3 regions of the Citrobacter sp. GW821-FHT02E08 genome follow, and region 2 is predicted to be linked to each of the others. Evidence: predicted binding sites of a transcription regulator. Region 2 holds the regulator's gene; each other region holds the start of a gene.

The links. Region 2 encodes Fur, which represses iron uptake genes when iron is present. Its sites were predicted from a motif close to ATAATAATGAGAACNACTATCAA; they were not measured.
Region 1: the regulator Fur is predicted to act here: its motif matches at 919-941, upstream of feoA (ferrous iron transporter A).
Region 3: the regulator Fur is predicted to act here: its motif matches at 2,044-2,066, upstream of ftnA (non-heme ferritin).

Annotation. Positions count from the first base shown of each region.
Region 1 is NZ_JBWKVL010000003.1:344,028-348,566, reverse strand. Features, by position in the region: gene AC07UY_RS05955 (Tex family protein) at 1-570, shown strand, start outside; gene feoA (ferrous iron transporter A) at 1,056-1,283, shown strand; gene feoB (Fe(2+) transporter permease subunit FeoB) at 1,302-3,620, shown strand; gene feoC ([Fe-S]-dependent transcriptional repressor FeoC) at 3,632-3,868, shown strand; gene bioH (pimeloyl-ACP methyl ester esterase BioH) at 3,920-4,539, opposite strand, start outside.
Region 2 is NZ_JBWKVL010000002.1:58,771-63,309, reverse strand. Features, by position in the region: gene chiP (chitoporin ChiP) at 1-257, shown strand, start outside; gene AC07UY_RS02630 (ChiQ/YbfN family lipoprotein) at 307-639, shown strand; gene fur (ferric iron uptake transcriptional regulator) at 737-1,183, opposite strand; partial or broken gene AC07UY_RS02620 (fur leader peptide) at 1,176-1,261, opposite strand; gene fldA (flavodoxin FldA) at 1,471-2,001, opposite strand; gene ybfE (LexA regulated protein) at 2,152-2,445, opposite strand; gene ybfF (esterase) at 2,574-3,347, opposite strand; gene seqA (replication initiation negative regulator SeqA) at 3,532-4,077, shown strand; gene pgm (phosphoglucomutase (alpha-D-glucose-1,6-bisphosphate-dependent)) at 4,102-4,539, shown strand, end outside.
Region 3 is NZ_JBWKVL010000017.1:14,740-19,278, forward strand. Features, by position in the region: gene AC07UY_RS18520 (DUF2766 family protein) at 1-99, opposite strand, end outside; gene azuC (stress response protein AzuC) at 214-297, opposite strand; gene AC07UY_RS18530 (RpiB/LacA/LacB family sugar-phosphate isomerase) at 696-1,334, opposite strand; gene AC07UY_RS18535 (YecR-like family lipoprotein) at 1,605-1,940, shown strand; gene ftnA (non-heme ferritin) at 2,143-2,640, shown strand; gene AC07UY_RS18545 (YecH family metal-binding protein) at 2,687-2,926, opposite strand; gene tyrP (tyrosine transporter TyrP) at 3,155-4,366, shown strand; gene AC07UY_RS18555 (YecA/YgfB family protein) at 4,423-4,539, opposite strand, start outside.

The DNA of each region.
Region 1 (4,539 bases), on a different contig from region 2:
GACCTGATGGGCAACAGCAGCGAGTTACGTAACCTGAAAGCGTCTGACTTTACTGACGAACGCTTCGGGGTGCCGACCGTCACCGATATCATCAAAGAGCTGGAAAAACCGGGTCGCGACCCGCGTCCGGAGTTTAAAACCGCTCAGTTTGCCGATGGTGTAGAGACCATGAACGATCTGCTGCCTGGCATGATCCTGGAAGGCGCAGTCACCAACGTGACCAACTTTGGCGCGTTTGTGGATATCGGCGTCCATCAGGACGGACTGGTGCATATCTCTTCCCTGTCGAACAAGTTCGTCGAAGATCCTCATACCGTGGTGAAAGCGGGCGACATCGTTAAAGTGAAGGTGCTGGAAGTGGATCTGCAACGTAAGCGTATTGCCCTGACCATGCGTCTGGACGAACAGCCCGGTGAAACGAACGCCCGTCGCAGTAGCGGCAGTAACGAACGTGCCCAGGGCAATCGCCCGGCGGCAAAAGCGGCAAAACCACGCGGTCGCGACGCTCAACCTGCCGGTAACAGCGCCATGATGGACGCACTGGCCGCAGCGATGGGTAAAAAACGCTAACGCCGGTTTTGTTTGCGTCTTCCTGCTTCTGGCACGGCTCTCGTGCCAGAAGCAGCCTTCCGTTTTTTTTGGATCCCCAAGCTTTTCCCCCTTTCTTCCCGACAAGCAAATCCATTTACGGTTTAACAATTAACGTCTGCAGAATGAATCTGTTAATTAATTTCATCAGGTGAGGATGACACTATTAATTATCACATCGTTAACATATAAAACGTTAATTAAACATTAAGAGGGTTAATTATTGCGAATGGCATTACCTGTCCGTAAGGGGAATAAATGTTGAGCCATATCAAGATTGGTTCAATTTATTATACAAAACCACATTCGGTCACATTTTAAGTATTGATGATAGAAACCATTCTCATTATCATTGTACTGTTGATTATTTAATCTTTCCTTCGTTGGCTAATCATCTGGTCTCATGCCCTCCGCTCTGCGCACCGCATGAGGTAAACATCCAGTTAGCGAGAAACAAAGTAGGCCCTATGCAATTTACTCCAGACACTACGTGGAAAATTACCGGTTTTGCCCGTGAAATCAGTCCGGCGTACCGTCAGAAACTGCTTTCCCTCGGCATGCTGCCCGGCTCTTCTTTTAATGTGGTGCGCGTTGCGCCCTTAGGCGACCCCATTCATATCGAAACGCGTCGTGTTAGCCTGGTATTGCGTAAAAAAGATCTGGCCTTATTAGAAGTGGAAGCGGTTTCCTGTTAATACAGTGAGTCTATAAAAATGAAAAAATTAACCATTGGTTTAATTGGCAATCCAAATTCCGGCAAGACAACCTTATTTAACCAGCTCACCGGTGCGCGTCAGCGTGTGGGCAACTGGGCTGGCGTTACCGTCGAACGTAAAGAGGGTCAGTTCGCCACGACCGATAATCAGGTCACGCTGGTCGATTTACCCGGCACCTATTCGCTAACCACCATTTCGTCGCAAACCTCGCTTGATGAGCAAATTGCCTGCCATTACATTCTGAGCGGCGACGCAGACCTGCTGATCAACGTGGTCGATGCCTCTAACCTTGAGCGTAACCTCTACCTGACGTTACAACTGCTTGAATTAGGCATTCCCTGCATTGTCGCACTCAACATGCTGGATATTGCTGAAAAACAGCAGATCCGTATTGATATTGATGCCCTGTCCGCACGCCTTGGCTGTCCTGTGGTCCCGCTGGTTTCCACACGGGGTCGTGGGATTGAAGCGCTGAAATTAGCCATCGACCGCCATCAGGCAAATGACAGCGTTGAGCTGGTGCATTATGCCCAGCCGCTTTTACGTGAAGCCCATTCGCTGGCTGACGCGATGTCTACGGATATGCCGTTGCAACAGCGCCGCTGGCTTGGTCTGCAAATGTTGGAAGGCGATATCTATAGCCGCGCGTATGCCGGTGACGCCGCGCAACGTCTTGACGCCTCAATAGCGCGCTTAAGCGAGACGATGGATGATCCGGCGCTGCACATCGCCGACGCGCGTTACCAGTGTATCGCCGCCATCTGCGACGTGGTGAGCAATACGCTGACCGCCGAACCCAGCCGTTTCACCACGGCAGTGGATAAAATCATCCTTAACCGCTTCCTCGGTCTGCCGATTTTCCTGTTCGTCATGTACCTGATGTTCCTGCTTGCCATTAACATCGGTGGTGCTTTACAGCCGCTGTTTGACGTCGGCTCGGTCGCACTGTTTGTGCATGGTATCCAGTGGATTGGCTACACCCTTCACTTCCCGGAGTGGTTAACTATTTTCCTGGCCCAGGGCCTTGGCGGTGGGATCAACACCGTTCTGCCGCTGGTGCCGCAGATCGGGATGATGTACTTGTTCCTCTCCTTCCTTGAAGACTCCGGTTACATGGCGCGCGCAGCGTTTGTGATGGACCGGTTGATGCAAGCACTGGGGCTGCCGGGTAAGTCATTCGTGCCGCTGATTGTGGGCTTTGGTTGCAACGTCCCCTCGGTGATGGGCGCGCGTACTCTGGATGCACCACGTGAACGTCTGATGACCATCATGATGGCGCCGTTTATGTCCTGCGGCGCACGCCTGGCGATTTTTGCGGTGTTTGCTGCTGCCTTCTTTGGGCAGAATGGTGCGCTGGCGGTCTTCTCACTTTACGTGCTCGGTATTGTGATGGCGGTGTTGACCGGTCTGATGCTCAAACACACCATCATGCGTGGCGAAGCCTCTCCGTTTGTTATGGAACTGCCGGTCTATCATGTTCCGCACATTAAGAGTCTGGTCATTCAAACCTGGCAGCGCCTGAAAGGCTTCGTCCTGCGCGCCGGTAAAGTGATCATCATCGTCAGTATTTTCCTCAGTGCCTTTAACAGCTTCTCCCTGAGCGGGAAAATCGTCGACAACATCAACGACTCTGCCCTCGCCTCCGTGAGCCGCGTGATCACCCCCATCTTTAAACCGATTGGCGTTCATGAAGATAACTGGCAGGCAACGGTAGGGCTGTTTACCGGTGCAATGGCGAAAGAGGTCGTGGTCGGTACGCTCAACACGCTCTATACCGCAGAAAACATCCAGGAAGAGGAGTTCAACCCCGCAGAGTTCAACCTCGGTGACGAGTTGATGGGCGCGGTAGACGAAACCTGGCAGAGCCTGAAAGATACCTTCAGCCTCAGCGTACTGGCGAACCCGATTGAAGCCAGCAAAGGCGACGGCGAAATGGCGACAGGCGCAATGGGCGTGATGGGTGCCAAATTCGGTAGCGCGGCGGCAGCCTACAGCTATCTGATTTTCGTCCTGCTGTATGTACCGTGCATCTCGGTGATGGGCGCTATTTCTCGTGAATCCAGTCGCGGCTGGATGGGCTTCTCCATTCTGTGGGGTCTGAACATCGCCTACTCACTGTCGACGTTGTTTTATCAGGTGGCCAGCTACAGCCAGCACCCGACCTACAGTCTGGTCTGCATTCTGGCCGTCATCCTGTTCAACATTGTGGTTCTGGGTCTGCTGCGTCGCGCCCGTAGCCGCGTGGATATCGAATTGCTGGCCACGCGTAAAACGGCAAGTTCCTGCTGCGCCAGCTCAACGGGCGACTGCCACTAAGGCTGCGAATAATGGCTTCACTTATTCAGGTTCGTGATTTACTGGCGCTGCGGGGACGGATGGAGGCTAAACAAATTAGCCACACACTTCATACTCCGCAGCCTATGATTGATGCGATGCTGAGTCAGCTAGAGAACATGGGTAAAGCCGTGCGCATTCAGGAGGACACCGACGGGTGTCTCTCCGGAAGTTGTAAGAGCTGCCCGGAGGGGAAAGCGTGCCTGCGCGAGTGGTGGACGTTACGGTAGTTCACCGCACACGGCCCGGCGAAAATCACATCGCCGGGCGGCACGCCGCTGTTACAGCTTATCCTTCACGGCGATTAGCACCTGACAAAACGCATCAGGATGCGAGATAAACGGCGCATGTGCCGCTTTCGCAAAAACTTCAGACTCACTTTCCGGCCATAACGCATCCAGCATCGGCACCACTTTACGCGGCACCAGACCATCCAGATAACCGTACAGACGCAAAAACGGCATGGTCAGTGCTTTTAGTGGCTCACGGAGATCGGCAGTTTTGAGGATTTCCAGACCGCCGTTCAGCACTTCGACCTCCGGCATCGGCAGCGCCAGTACGGCTTTTTTCAATGCCCGCGCATCCTGACGCGCCGTCTCCGTTCCCAGCGTTTGCAGCGCCAGAAAACGTTCCACCGTACGCTGGAAGTCTTCACTCAGTTGCTGTTGAAAACCGGCTAAAATTTCCGGTTTGATGCCCGGCCACTCTTCATGGGCGCTAAAGCGTGGTGATGAGGCCACGGTGACCAACGCCTGAACGCGTTCAGGATGCGTTAGCGCCACCTGACTGGCGACCAGCCCGCCCAGACTCCAACCGAGCCAAACGGCTTTATCCGGCGCCTGTTTCAGTACGCATTCCGCCATCGCCTCGAGCGTCATTGCGCCAAATCCCTGACTCCGGC
Region 2 (4,539 bases):
ATGCCAAACCGGCTACCTGGCAGAGCAACCCGGATGCGTTCTACGACAAAAACAAAACCATCGAAGAATCCTCCTACAGTCTTGATGCGGTTTATACCATGCAGGAAGGACGTGCCAAAGGCACCATGTTTAAACTGCACTTCACCGAGTATGACAACCACTCCAATATCCCGAGCTGGAGCGGTGGTTATGGCAACATCTTCCAGGATGAGCGTGACGTGAAGTTCATGGTTATCGCCCCATTCACTATTTTCTGATGCCAGTCGCGGCAGGGTATTTCTCTGCCGCATCGTTGAGGACCGTTGTATGAAAAAAATGTTACTCATCGCCATTATGGCGTCAGGTCTGGTGGCCTGCTCGCAATCTCCTGCACCTAAGGAAGATAGCCGCCTTAAAGAGGCATACAGCGCATGTATTAACACCGCGCAAGGTTCACCGGAAAAAATCGAAGCCTGCCAAAGCGTATTAAATGTGCTGAAAAAAGAAGACCAGCATAAGCAGTTTGCTAACGAAGAGAGCGTGCGGGTACTGGATTACCAGCAATGTATTCAGGCGACACGTACGGGCAATGGTCAGGCGGTACAAGCCGATTGTGACAAAATCTGGAAAGAAATTCGCAGTAAAAACACAGTACAGTAAATGTACTTACCGGAAGGGGAAAAAGACCTGCTTTGATAGCGGGTCTTTTTTATGGGCATAAAAAAGCCAACCGCGTGGTTGGCTCTTTGGGGGCATATTACTTTGCGTCGTGCGCGTGTTCGTCTTCGCGGCAATCGCCTTCAGCGCAGTGACCGTAAAGATAGAGGCTATGGTTGGTTAAACGAATACCATGCTTAGTCGCAATTTCACGTTGACGCGCTTCGATAGAATCATCGCTGAACTCAATCACTTTGCCACAATCGAGGCAAATAAGATGATCATGATGATGCTGTTGAGTCAGCTCAAAAACGGACTTACCGCCTTCAAAATTGTGGCGGGTCACGATACCGGCGTCATCGAACTGGTTCAGCACGCGATACACGGTCGCCAGACCAATTTCTTCACCCATGTCGATCAGACGTTTATACAAATCTTCCGCACTGACGTGATGGTTATCCGGTCCCTGAAGAACTTCCAGAATTTTTAAACGAGGAAGCGTTACTTTCAGGCCAGCCTTCTTTAATGCGGTATTGTTGTCAGTCATGCGGAATCTGTCCTGTTACTAAACGATTCACTTCATTAAAGAAGTGACAGAAATTGCACTTGAGAGAATGCGTATCATTATAGAACTGCCATGTCTAAATGAAAACTGCAAGCCTCGGGCAAATATTATTAATCAAAACGTGGTACTGCCAACAATCACACTGTGCAATACCAGAATAACACCCGAACATTGTACAGGGATGGGCAGGAAAGTTACAAATTTGTAGCAATTATTTTGATTGATTTTATTTATTGATGCGGCGCAGATGGTTTCTGCGCCGCACGAAATCAGGCGTTGATGATTTCGTCGAGATGAAGTTCGGCAGAAATCTGTTTAACCCATTTTTCAACGCGCTCAGCGGTCAATTCCGGCTGACGGTCTTCGTCGATAGCCAGACCGACAAAATGATCGTCATCAGCAAGACCTTTAGAGGCTTCGAAGTGATAGCCTGCAGTTGGCCAGTGGCCTACGATGGTTGCGCCGCGCGGTTCGATAATGTCGCGGATGGTGCCCAGCGCATCGCAGAAGTATTCTGCGTAGTCTTCCTGATCGCCGCAACCAAACAGAGCCACCAGTTTACCATTGAAATCAATGTCTTCGAGGGTAGGGAAGAAGTCATCCCAGTCGCACTGTGCTTCACCGTAGTACCAGGTCGGAATACCTAACAGCAGAATGTCATACCCTTCCAGGTCTTCTTTACTGCTTTTCGCAATGTCATGAACATCGGCAACGTCTTTACCAAGCTGTTTTTGAATCATTTTTGCGATATTTTCGGTATTACCGGTGTCGCTGCCGAAAAAGATGCCAGTGATTGCCATGAGTAAAATAACCTCTTGAAACTTATTGAAATGGTGGTGGCGTATTGCCCACGGATAAGGGCAATCATAGCAGATCAGTCAGGCATGCGGAAACAGCAAACACGCAGGACTGCACTCTGTGCTACACGATTTATGATTTAGAGCAGAAATTCAGACAGACCCCTGGCCACGCAGCGAGATAAGCTGGTTTGTCAGCATCTCTTCAATGAGCTCACTACGGCTCATATTGCGTGCTTCCGCCAGTTCATTCAGCGCATCCACGGCATCAGCATTCAGCTTCAGTTCGACACGCTTAAGCCCACGAACCTTGTCGCGTTTAAGCTGATTACGCTTATTAATGCGTAGCTGTTCATCACGCGAAAGCGGATTGGTTTTGGGTCGTCCCGGGCGACGCTCGTGCGCGAACAGATCTAATGTCGTACGGTCCGTTTGTTCTTTGGCCATGATTTTGGTGACTTCGGGGAAACAATCAGCCAGGCGTGTGCCCGGATGGATAGCGCGCCATCATACATCAGCGAGTGAGGCACGCCAACGTCCACGCACGTAATCGCGCGCGGACGCTGAGTTTTTAATCAGTTAGCCTTATCCGCCAGATACCGGCGTATCGCGCGCAGCACGGCATCCGGTTTTTCCGCATGCACCCAATGGCCGGCACCCGCAATCACATGCGCCCGGGCCTGAGGAAATTGGGTCAGTAAATCGTGACGATAGGCCTCGGTGACGTAAGGCGAATTACCGCCAGGGATGAACAGTGCCGGATGATCCCAGGCGGGAATGGTTTCCCACCCTACGATATGTGGGTACTGCTCCCACAATACGGGCACATTAAAGCGCCACTCGCCATCGACATACGACTTTAACAGGAACTGGATAACCCCTTCTTCCTGGAGGTGCTGACGCATGACGGCTGCCGCCTGCTGGCGTGTCTGCGCGTCAGATTCGGTCACCGCGTTGATTGCAGCAAAGATCTCATCGTGGCGGCGCACGTGATAATCAACCGGCGCAATATCAATCGCCACCAGTTGATCAATACGATCCGGGGCCAGTGCGGTCAGCGCCATAACGGCTTTTCCGCCCATTGAGTGACCAATAAAGGTGGCTTTTTCGATACTCGCGGCGTCCAGAGTATCCAGCAGATCCTGCGCCATCGCCGGGTAATTCATCTCCGGTGAACGGGGAGAAAGACCGTGGTTTCGCATATCAACCTGGATGATGTCGTGATCCTCTACAAGATCGCGCGCCAGTATGCCGAGGTTATCAAGGCTACCAAACAAGCCGTGAACAAGGACGATGGGAGAATTATTGTGCAGCTTTTGTGCAGATTGCGCTCGGATGTTCAATTTCATGGCAAAGTTCTTTTTTTCGCTCTGTCGGGTTAGGGTATTATGTTGACCATTCTGCCACGGGGCTGCAACAACTACGGTTTACTCCGAGTTTTTCTGACAGCCTGGCTTGACGCTATCCGCTGTTGGGATTTGCCCCTATAATCCCAACGACTTGTATTCAGATAAGACACCGCACTGGATTAAGATGAAAACGATTGAAGTTGATGATGAACTCTATAGCTATATTGCCAGCCACACCAAGCATATCGGCGAGAGCGCATCCGACATTTTACGGCGTATGTTGAAATTTTCCGCCGCATCACAGCCTGTCACTCCGGCGGCGAAAGAGGTGCGCATAGCGCAACCCGCTATCGTTGAAGCGAAGCCGGTCAACCCCGTAAAAGATAAAGTGCGCGCCATGCGTGAACTTCTGCTCTCCGATGAATATGCGGAGCAGAAGAAAGCGGTAAATCGCTTTATGCTGGTACTGTCTACACTTTACTCACTGGATCACAACGCGTTTGCTGAGGCGACGGAATCGTTGCACGGTCGTACGCGCGTATACTTTGCGGCAGACGAGCAGACTCTGCTGAAAAATGGTAATCAAACCAAGCCGAAACACGTGCCAGGCACGCCGTATTGGGTGATCACCAACACCAACACCGGCCGTAAATGCAGCATGATTGAACACATCATGCAATCAATGCAATTCCCGGCGGAATTGATTGAAAAGGTTTGCGGAACAATCTAAACGTTGCATTAAAAGGACCAGGCAATGGCAATCCACAAGCGTGCAGGTCAGCCTGCGCAACAGAGTGATTTAATTAATGTCGCCCAACTGACGGCGCAATACTATGTATTGAAACCGGAAGCAGGGAATGCGGAGCACGCGGTGAAGTTCGGGACTTCCGGGCATCGCGGCAGCGCCGGTCGTCATAGTTTTAATGAACTGCACATTCTGGCCATTGCCCAGGCGATTGCGGAAGAGCGTGCGAAAAACGGCATCACAGGCCCTTGCTATGTGGGTAAAGATACTCATGCGCTGTCTGAGCCAGCCTTTATTTCCGTTCTGGAAGTGCTGGCGGCGAACGGTGTCGATGTCATTGTTCAGGAAAACAACGGCTTTACGCCGACGCCTGCGGTTTCGAATGCAATCCTGGTCCATAACAAAAAAGGCGGTCCGCTGGCTGACGGCATCGTGATTACGCCGTCC
Region 3 (4,539 bases), on a different contig from region 2:
GGCGATCACGTCAAGAACGTCCAGAATTTGTTTGAGAACCAGTTGGCAGGCAACAACGTCAGAGACCAGTTCCTGATCGGCGTTCAGTGTTTGGGACATAGTGAGCTCCTTATAGAAAGGTCGTCATAGTACCTATTCAGGAACAGAAACGATAGCAGCGTAAACGCAGCAAAAATACAGGTATAAAAAAACCTGCCGTAGCAGGTTTTTTTATCAGAACATACCGCCTGGCGGTACATCTTTGAATGTTTTGCAATAATTTTCGAACATGCTTTTCAGAATTTTGCGCAGTTTCATAGCATTGCTCCGTTTGATTGTTGTTCAGGTTTATTGTCTACGAGCAATATAATATGACATCCGTCACAAAAATCAATATTTATGTGACGCAGATCACACATAAAAATGTGCAAATTCTTTCAATTATTATGTTTTTAGCATAAAAATCATAATGTTATCTCATTGCATGTTTTGGTAAATTTTTATAGATTTTTTTGATAAGAACCATCATCGACAGCAAAAGATGGGGTCTGGCAGGGTGCTTGCTACGCAGAAGTTAGAGTCAGCAATAGAGGAAGTGCGGAATCGAACAAAAACACATTACTGTCGCCCGGTCGCTCAACGCTGGCCGGGCTGACATGCGGCATCTTGCAGGCCGGTAAGCGTTGCGCTGTCCGGCCCTATGCCATCAAAGAACCTTACCCCAGAATTTCACGTACAAATGCTTCGATTGATTTGTCCTGACCATTTTCGAAAAGACACTGCTGGAAACGCGGACCCGACACAGCGGTTTTCACCAGCTCAGGATCGATAGCACGCAAGGTATCCAGATAGTTCTCTTTTACCACGGCCGCTTTCACCTGGTTCAGAATGCCTGCGTTGCGAACCTGCGGCTCTTTACGCTCCGGCGGGTAGCCTTCGCCATTACGACCCGTGAACGCTTTTTCAAAGATGAAGCGAACGTTCAGCTCGGCACCCCAGCCAAAACCTTTCGCGAAAGGTAGAGAAAGCGCATTGCCGTTGTTGATCTGGGCAAACAGAAACGCATCAGCCGGATCGATACAGTATCCGCAAATCACGCCCGGATGGATGTTCAGAGACATCAGCGCCCCTTGACCCGTGCCGCAGCCGGTCACGACAAAATCAACCGCTTTAGCATTGAGCAGAATACTGGCCATAATGCCAAGATGAATATAGGTCAGATGATGGTCATTCTCATCGCTCATGCCCACGTTAAAGACGGGAAATCCCTTCTCATCCGCAACGGCCTTGAGTTCGTTATGAATGATGGCATTTTTGCTTGCCTGGCTGTTTTCCATCATCAGTGCAATTTTCATACTGTATCTCCTGAATGCGTCGCGATAAATCCCGACGTGAGTCTGTGAAATTGACGCCACATTACTATGTGATGAATGTATTTTCAAATTTAATGAAAGATGGTTTTAAAAAACAAAAACAGGCTCACGTTTTATCTGCCTGTGGAGCATTTTTTGTACATTTCGCCCGGTCGTTGCCATTAAACATGGGTGATCCTCAGGCTATTCAAGCCATTGGACCGAGGGTGTATCAGGTAGGATAGCGTATCACCGAATTTTCAGAGCGATATCATGAAGAGCCTTTTTCTTGCCCTCTCGCTGTTAATGTTGGCGGGATGCACCATCACCCGACAAGCAAACGTCAGCGAAGCCAACGCAACCAGTGGGATTGTTCGCCTCACCTGGAATCAGGCGATGCTGCAAACGGCACGTACTGACGACTATGTCGCCAAAGGTACCGCCACGCGTGAATGTCAGCAAATGGGCTATGCGAACGCCGTCGGATTTGGCCAGCCTGTGTCTACCTGTAGTGTTTATGCGGGTTCTCTGTGTCTGAATACGAAAATAACCTTATCGTATCAGTGTCAGGGCGTGGCGATCCCCTCTACGACACCTGGCTATTATTAAACGTTGAGGTCAGTTTATTTATTAGTGACTGGCCTTTTATTATTTCAGCGTGTCTTTATTTTTAATTCAAGAGCGTTAATGCGTTTTATTCCCATTCGCATTTTTAATAATTGATTTTATTATTTTACCTTTTGCAAATAATTAAATAACAAATTATAGTGGCGCCACATCGACATATCATTAACATGTGTGGAGCAGAACAATGCTGAAAACAGAAATGATCGAAAAACTGAATGAACAGATGAACCTCGAGTTATATTCGTCTCTGCTCTATCAGCAAATGAGTGCGTGGTGCAGCTATAACAGCTTTGAAGGTGCCGCCGCGTTCCTGCGCCGTCACGCCCAGGAAGAGATGACGCATATGCAGCGTCTGTTCGATTATCTGACCGATACCGGTAGCCTACCGCGTATTAATACCGTCGCGTCTCCTTTCGCTGAATATGCGTCACTGGATGAACTGTTCCGTGTTACGTACGAACACGAGCAATTGATCACCCAGAAAATTAACGAACTGGCTCACGCGGCGATGACCAACCAGGATTATCCTACCTTTAACTTCCTGCAGTGGTACGTGGCTGAACAGCATGAAGAAGAGAAGTTATTTAAATCGGTCATTGATAAATTAACGCTGGCAGGTAAAAGCGGTGAAGGCCTTTACTTCATCGACAAAGAACTGTCGACGCTGGATACACAGAATTAATTTCGCTTCGGTGAAGCGGGTTTTCTGCCCACTTCACCGGACTCTTTTAATGACGGCAGATCTTGCTTTCGTGCGTCGTAAAACCGTCATCCTTCGCAATAAATTTCCCCTTCGCCGCCAGAAAAGCCACCAGCTCTGCCGCCGTCATCTCTGCTGCTGAACAGGTATGAAAACGTGCCTGCGCACCAAACCGCTTAACGATCGCTGCCTCAAGACTGGCATGGGTGTATTGCTCGCCTGACGCAATCATCATGTTAAGCACGTCGTGGCCGTGAATAGAATCCATACATCCTCCTCAATAAAGCACCTAGCCTAAGATGAAGCCGCATTATCTGCTTTGCGCTAACGCAGGTTTACATCCTTCGGCTACTGGCATGATGCGGGGCCAACCACACTTATAAAAACCGTAAAGAAAACTTCACACTCATTGTAACGACGATTTGACGAAAATCACGTAATGCCTTACCCTGCGCCGCAGATACCACTATTGATTATCTCTGGGACAGAGGAAAGCGTGAAGAATAGAACTCTGGGAAGTGTTTTTATCGTGGCGGGAACCACAATCGGTGCAGGTATGCTGGCCATGCCGCTGGCGGCAGCGGGTGTGGGTTTCAGCGTCACGCTGGCGTTATTGATTGGGCTGTGGGCGCTGATGTGTTACACCGCGCTGTTACTTCTCGAAGTGTATCAACATGTTCCGGCAGATACGGGGCTGGGTACGCTGGCAAAACGGTATCTGGGACGCTACGGTCAGTGGGTGACCGGGTTTAGCATGATGTTTTTAATGTATGCCCTGACAGCGGCCTACATTAGCGGCGCCGGTGAGTTGCTCGCCTCCAGTATCAACGACTGGACTGGCAGCGAAATGTCGCCCACCGCTGGCGTATTGCTGTTCACCTTTGTTGCCGGTGGAGTGGTCTGCGTTGGAACGTCGCTTGTCGATCTGTTCAACCGTTTTCTGTTCAGCGCCAAAATAATCTTCCTCGTGGTGATGCTGGCGCTGCTGATGCCGCACATTCACAAAATCAATCTTCTTACCCTGCCGCTGCAGCAAGGACTGGCGTGGTCCGCCATTCCGGTGATTTTTACCTCGTTTGGTTTTCACGGTAGCGTGCCCAGCATTGTCAGCTATATGGACGGCAATATTCGTAAATTACGCTGGGTGTTTATCACCGGCAGCGCAATTCCGCTGATCGCCTATATTTTCTGGCAGCTTGCGACCCTCGGCAGTATCGACTCCTCAACATTTATGGGGCTGCTGGCCGATCACGCCGGATTAAACGGTCTGCTTCAGGCGTTACGGGAAGTGGTCGCCTCACCTCACGTTGAGCTGGCGGTGCACCTGTTCGCCGATCTGGCGCTGGCGACCTCGTTCCTCGGCGTTGCGCTGGGATTATTTGATTACCAGGCGGATCTGTTCCAGCGTCGCAATACCGCTGGCGGACGCCTGCAAACTGGCGCAATTACCTTTTTGCCACCGCTGGCGTTTGCCCTCTTCTATCCGCGTGGATTTGTCATGGCGCTGGGCTATGCCGGTGTAGCGCTGGCGGTACTGGCGTTGCTGATCCCTTCTTTGCTGACATGGCAAAGCCGAAAGCATAACCCTCAGGCGGGATATCGCGTTAAAGGCGGTTCACTGGCGTTAGGTCTGGTGTTTCTTTGCGGGATCGTGGTGATCGGAGTTCAGTTCTCTATCGCGGCGGGACTGCTGCCCGAACCAGGTTGAGTGCAGAAGATGGCGCGTAAACTGCGGTTTAAGCGCCATCTGAACTTAACGTACTATTAATGCAGACAGCACTGCTTATACTTTTTGCCGCTGCCGCAAGGACAGGGATCGTTACGGCCGGGTTTGGCGTCCACTTTCACCGGTACCTGCAACGGAATTTCTTGCGGATGCGC